One region of the Streptomyces sp. NPDC044571 genome, then DNA from elsewhere that is predicted to be linked to it. Evidence: predicted binding sites of a transcription regulator. Region 1 holds the regulator's gene; the other holds the start of a gene.
What was found. Region 1 encodes HrcA, which represses chaperone genes, less so after heat shock. Its sites were predicted from a motif close to TTNGCACTCNGNNNNNCNGAGTGCNAA; they were not measured.
Positions count from the first base shown of each region.

Region 2: groL (chaperonin GroEL) is a predicted target of HrcA. The motif match lies at 1,955-1,981, and genes of this name have one in related genera.

Region 1 covers NZ_JBEZBN010000009.1:30,432-33,643, forward strand. Annotated here, with positions in the region: gene AB0B01_RS07015 (DUF3097 domain-containing protein) at 1-562, opposite strand, end outside; gene AB0B01_RS07020 (MBL fold metallo-hydrolase) at 591-1,316, opposite strand; gene hrcA (heat-inducible transcriptional repressor HrcA) at 1,453-2,469, shown strand; gene dnaJ (molecular chaperone DnaJ) at 2,470-3,212, shown strand, end outside.
Region 2 covers NZ_JBEZBN010000011.1:15,628-18,839, reverse strand. Annotated here, with positions in the region: gene AB0B01_RS08240 (Uma2 family endonuclease) at 1-12, shown strand, start outside; gene groL (chaperonin GroEL) at 139-1,758, opposite strand; gene AB0B01_RS08230 (cold-shock protein) at 2,089-2,292, opposite strand; gene AB0B01_RS08225 (MoaD/ThiS family protein) at 2,675-2,953, opposite strand; gene thrC (threonine synthase) at 2,989-3,212, opposite strand, start outside.

The sequences.
Region 1 (3,212 bases):
CGACCACCAGCACGTCCGGCGAGACGACCGAGGCCGCGATACGGGACTCCTTCGAGCCCGGGACCAGGTGGTCGACCAGGATGCCCAGCCGGGCGTCCGGGGCCGGGCCGAACTCCGCCACGACCGAGGGCAGGTCGTCGACGCCCTCCAGGTACTCCACCACCACGCCCTCGATCCGCAGGTCGTCGCCCCAGACCCGCTCCACGAGCTCCGCGTCGTGCCGCCCCTCGACGTAGATCCGCCCGGCCCGGGCCACCCGCGCCCGCGCCCCCGGCACCGCCACCGAGCCCGACGCGGTCCGCCCGGGACCCTTCGGCGCCCGCACCGGACGGGTCAGCGTCACCACCGCGCCCTCCAGCAGGAACCCCCGGGGCGCCAACGGGAACACCCGCCGCTTGCCGAAGCGGTCCTCCAGGGTCACCGTGCCGGCCTCGCAGGCCACCACCGCGCCGCAGAAGTCCGTGTCCGCCGCCTCGACCACCAGGCCGGGCTCGGCCGGCACCTCGGGCACGGCCTTGGCGCGCTTCCACTGCGGGGTCAGGTCGGGGGAGTACTCACGCATCCGGCCGACAGTAGAAGAGCCCCCGCGCTCAGCCGTCCGACACGCCGAACAGCCCCCGGAGTGTGTCGCGTTGCGCACGGACGAAGGCGGCGGAGACCACCGCTCCGTGACCCGGCACGTACAGTGCGTCCTCCCCGCCCAGCGACAGCAGCCGGTCGATCGCCGCCGGCCACTGCGCGGGCACGGCGTCACGGCCCGCCTGCGGTGCACCCGACTCCTCCACCAGGTCCCCGCAGAAGACCACTTCGCGCTCGCCCGGCACGCAGACCGCCAGGTCGTAGCGGGTGTGCCCGGGCCCCACATTGGCCAGCAGCACCTGCAAGCCGCCCAGCTCCAGCGTCCACTCGCCCGACACCAGGTGCTTCGGCAGCACCAGCACGTCCACCGCCTCGGTCGCGTCGGCCTCCGCCAGCCCGTGCCGGACCGCGTCCTCCCGCAGTTCCGCGCGGCCCGCCGACAGCGCGGAGTCCAGCCCGACCGCCCCGTAGACCTCGGCCCCGGCGAAGGAGGAGGCGCCCAGGACGTGATCGAAATGTCCGTGGGTGAATGCGATATGGGTCACGCGCCGACCCGTCAGCCGCTCCGCCTCGGCCCGCAGCTGCGCGCCCTCGCGCACGGAGGAACCGGGGTCGATCAGGAGCACGGATTCGTTGCCCACCACCAGCCCCGCCGTGCAGTCCCACACCGGAAGCCGCCGCCGCCCGGTCCGTCCGGTCAAGCGCTCCCAGCCGGCCTCTTCCCATCGCAGTTCCATGCCGCGACGCTACCCTGGCGGGCCGCCCTTGCCGGGGGTGTACCGCCCGGCCGTACACTGGCCGGGGGATCGCTGGCACTCGAACGATGCGAGTGCCAGCCGGCAGCAGCGACGACGACCACTGGAGGTGTGCGCCATGCTCAGCGAACGCAGACTTGAGGTGCTGCGCGCCATCGTCCAGGACTACGTCGGGACGGAGGAGCCGGTCGGCTCCAAGGCGCTCACCGAGCGGCACCGGCTGGGCGTGTCGCCCGCCACCGTGCGCAACGACATGGCCGTGCTGGAGGAGGAGGGCTACATCGCCCAGCCCCACACCAGCGCCGGCCGGATCCCCACCGACAAGGGCTACCGCCTCTTCGTCGACAAGCTGGCGGGGGTCAAGCCGCTGTCGACGCCGGAGCGCCGGGCCATCCAGAACTTCCTCGACGGGGCCGTCGACCTCGACGACGTCGTGGGGCGCACCGTACGGCTGCTGGCGCAGCTCACGCGGCAGGTCGCCATCGTCCAGTACCCGAGCCTGACCCGGTCCACCGTCCGGCACGTGGAACTGCTCTCGCTGGCGCCGGCCCGGCTGATGCTGGTCCTGATCACGGACACCGGCCGGGTCGAGCAGCGGCTCGTCGACTGCCAGGCCCCCTTCGGCGAGACCTCGCTCGCGGACCTGCGGGCGCGGCTCAACAGCCGGGTCGTCGGCCGCCGGTTCACCGACGTGCCGCAGCTCGTACAGGACCTCCCGGAGTCCTTCGAGCTTGAGGACCGCGGCACGGTCTCGACGGTGCTCGCGACCCTGCTGGAGACCCTGGTCGAGGAGGCCGAGGAGCGGCTGATGATCGGCGGCACCGCCAATCTCACCCGCTTCGGACACGATTTTCCCCTGACGATCAGGCCGGTGCTCGAAGCGCTGGAGGAGCAGGTCGTGCTCCTCAAGCTGCTGGGCGAGGCCAACGAGTCGGGGATGGCCGTACGGATCGGGCACGAGAACGCCTACGAGGGGCTGAACTCCACGTCCGTCGTCTCCGTCGGCTACGGTTCGGGCGGCGAAACTGTCGCCAAAATGGGCGTGGTCGGACCGACCCGCATGGACTACCCCGGAACGATGGGAGCGGTACGCGCAGTGGCACGTTACGTCGGACAGATCCTGGCGGAGTCGTAAGTGGCCACGGACTACTACGCCGTTCTCGGCGTGCGCCGCGACGCATCCCAGGACGAGATCAAGAAGGCCTTCCGCCGTCTTGCCCGCGAACTCCACCCGGACGTGAATCCGGACCCGAAGACGCAGGAGCGCTTCAAGGAGATCAACGCGGCTTACGAGGTCCTCTCGGACCCGCAGAAGAAGCAGGTCTACGACCTCGGTGGCGACCCGCTGTCCTCCTCGGGCGGTGGCGGCGGCGCGGGCGGGTTCGGGGCCGGAGGCTTCGGCAACTTCTCCGACATCATGGACGCCTTCTTCGGCCAGGCCTCGCAGCGCGGCCCGCGCTCGCGGACCCGCCGCGGCCAGGACGCCATGATCCGCCTCGACCTGGAGCTGGACGAGGCGGCCTTCGGGACGACCAAGGACATCCAGGTCGACACGGCCGTCGTGTGCACCACCTGCTCCGGCGAGGGCGCGGCCCCCGGCACCTCGGCGCAGACGTGTGACATGTGCCGTGGTCGTGGTGAGGTGTCGCAGGTCACTCGGTCCTTCCTGGGCCAGGTCATGACCTCGCGCCCCTGCCCGCAGTGCCAGGGCTTCGGCACCGTGGTCCCGACCCCGTGCCCCGAGTGTGCGGGCGACGGCCGGGTCCGCTCCCGCCGCAGCCTCACGGTCAAGATCCCGGCCGGTGTCGAGAACGGCACCCGGATCCAGCTCGCGGGCGAGGGCGAGGTCGGCCCGGGCGGCGGCCCCGCCGGCGACCT
Region 2 (3,212 bases), on a different contig from region 1:
ACCGGTTTCTGACGCGGGCGGGTTGGGGGCGTAAGCCGTGGCGGACCGGCGCGGCGGCGGTGAAACGCCCGAGGGCGGCACCCCCCTGTACGGGGAGTACCGCCCTCGGTCGAGAACAGCCGATCAGCCAGGGGCCGATCAGAAGTCCATGTCACCGCCCGGCATGCCGCCCGGAGCGGCGGTGGCCTTCTCCGGCTTGTCGGCGATGACGGCCTCGGTGGTCAGGAACAGCGCGGCGATCGACGCGGCGTTCTGCAGCGCGGAGCGCGTGACCTTCGCCGGGTCGATGATGCCCTCGGCGATCATGTCGACGTACTCGCCGGTCGCGGCGTTCAGGCCGTGGCCGACGGGCAGGTTGCGCACCTTCTCGACGACGACGCCGCCCTCAAGACCGCCGTTGACGGCGATCTGCTTGAGCGGGGCCTCCAGGGCGAGCTTCACGGCGTTGGCACCGGTCGCCTCGTCACCCTCCAGCTCCAGCTTCTCGAAGACCGCGGAGGCCTGGAGCAGGGCCACGCCACCACCGGCGACGATGCCCTCCTCGACGGCCGCCTTCGCGTTGCGCACGGCGTCCTCGATGCGGTGCTTGCGCTCCTTGAGCTCGACCTCGGTCGCGGCACCGGCCTTGATGACGGCCACGCCGCCGGCCAGCTTCGCGAGGCGCTCCTGGAGCTTCTCGCGGTCGTAGTCCGAGTCGGAGTTCTCGATCTCGGCGCGGATCTGGTTGACGCGACCCTGGACCTGGTCGCTGTCACCGGCACCGTCGACGATCGTGGTCTCGTCCTTGGTGATGACGACCTTGCGGGCGCGGCCGAGCAGGTCGAGGCCCGCGTTCTCCAGCTTGAGGCCGACCTCCTCGGAGATGACCGTGCCGCCGGTGAGGATGGCGATGTCGCCGAGCATGGCCTTGCGGCGGTCGCCGAAGCCCGGGGCCTTGACGGCGACGGACTTGAAGGTGCCGCGGATCTTGTTGACGACCAGGGTCGACAGGGCCTCGCCCTCGACGTCCTCGGCGATGATCAGCAGCGGCTTGCCGGACTGCATGACCTTCTCCAGCAGCGGAAGGAGGTCCTTCACGTTGCCGACCTTGGAGTTGACGATCAGGATGTACGGGTCGTCGAGCGACGCCTCCATACGCTCCATGTCGGTGGCGAAGTACGCCGAGATGTAGCCCTTGTCGAAGCGCATACCCTCGGTGAGCTCCAGCTCCAGACCGAAGGTCTGGGACTCCTCGACGGTGATGACGCCTTCCTTGCCGACCTTGTCCATGGCCTCGGCGATGAGCTCGCCGATCTGGGTGTCAGCGGCGGAGATGGAGGCCGTGGAAGCGATCTGCTCCTTGGTCTCGACATCCTTCGCCTGCTCCAGCAGGGCGCCGGAGACGGCCTCGACGGCCTTCTCGATGCCACGCTTGAGGGCCATCGGGTTGGCGCCGGCGGCGACGTTGCGCAGGCCCTCGCGGACGAGCGCCTGGGCCAGCACGGTCGCGGTGGTCGTACCGTCGCCGGCGACGTCGTCCGTCTTCTTGGCGACTTCCTTGACCAGCTCGGCGCCGATCTTCTCGTACGGGTCCTCGAGCTCGATCTCCTTGGCGATGGAGACACCATCGTTGGTGATCGTGGGGGCGCCCCACTTCTTCTCAAGGACGACGTTGCGACCCTTGGGGCCAAGGGTGACCTTGACGGCGTCGGCGAGCTGGTTCATCCCGCGCTCGAGACCGCGCCGGGCCTCCTCGTCGAACGCAATGATCTTGGCCATCTGAAGTGGTCCTCCAGGACTGGGGTTCCCCCTGCGCCACGAGACGCGAGGGGAGGGTTGGATTGCTCCGGACCGCGCCCGCGCCCGCGACGGACGGCCTGCGTGCCCGGCGGTTCCTTCCCGCCGGACCCTGCGGGCCTCACCGACCCGGTCCTGTGTGGTAGCACTCTCAGCACGAGAGTGCTAACGCCAATGATTAGCACTCGACCCCCGAGAGTGCAAGCGGCTCACGCCAACGCGGACCCGCACGCGGGCACGCAGAAGGGCCCGCATCCCGGTCGGGGGATGCGGGCCCTCCTGCGTATGCGTCGGTGGTCGATCGCGCCGGGACTAGACGGCGAGCTTGACCATGTCCGCCTGCGGACCCTTCTGGCCCTGCGAGATCTCGAACTCGACCCGCTGACCCTCTTCAAGGGTGCGGTACCCGTCCATCTGGATGGCGCTGTAGTGGACGAACACATCCGCACCACCGTCGACCGCGATGAAGCCGTAGCCCTTCTCCGCGTTGAACCACTTGACGGTGCCCTGAGCCATGCCTAACTCCCCTATTACTGGCCCTTGCGCAGGACCGCACTTCGCGGTCCCGGGTCAGAACTTGCGCCGGAACGCCTCGACCGCGGCTGAATGTATCTGCACCGGTGCTGTGAGCAACAGGTCAATCCGACGAGAAATCTGGTCACGCGGATACATTGAAATAGAGTGAAAATTTGGCATCTACCGGGGCAACTCGGGCCCGACAAATCTCGCCAAAGCCCCATACCGCGCATGCATATTGACTCAATGTCAACCCTCACGCGACCCGCTCATATGCGGCGGGCAAGAACAGCGGAGGGGACTTCCCCAACTCTACCGCGCCCAATCAAGCAGAATTACCCCCTCCGCTTATTAACGGAGGGGGTAATTACGGTTGCGCGTGTCAGCAGCCGCCGGCCACGGCGGGGATGATCGAGACCCCGGCACCGTCCGGCGTGACGGCCTGCAGACCACCCTCGAAGCGCACGTCGTCGTCGTTGACATACACGTTCACGAAGCGGCGCAGCTTGCCCTGGTCGTCCAGGATGCGCGCCCCGATGCCCGGGTGGTTCTTCTCCAGCGACTCGATGACCTCGGCCAGGGTGGCGCCCTCGGCGGGGACCTCGGCCTGGCCGGCGGTGTAGGTGCGCAGGATGGTGGGGATGCGGACGTTGACGCTCATGGCGCTACTGCCTTTCCGGGAACGGCGGGGGATGGTCAGGCCAGGCCGGCGGCGCGGAACGCGTCCAGGCTGGGGCGGATGGTGGCGGTCTGCCCGCTGTCCGCGGCCACCGCCTCCAGGGTCTTGAGGCCGTCACCGGTGTTCAGGACCACGGTGGTCAGGGCCGGGTCGAGCAGCCCGTTCTCGATGAGCTTCTTCGTCACGCCGACGGTCACGCCGCCCGCGGTCTCGGCGAAGATGCCCTCGGTCTGCGCGAGGA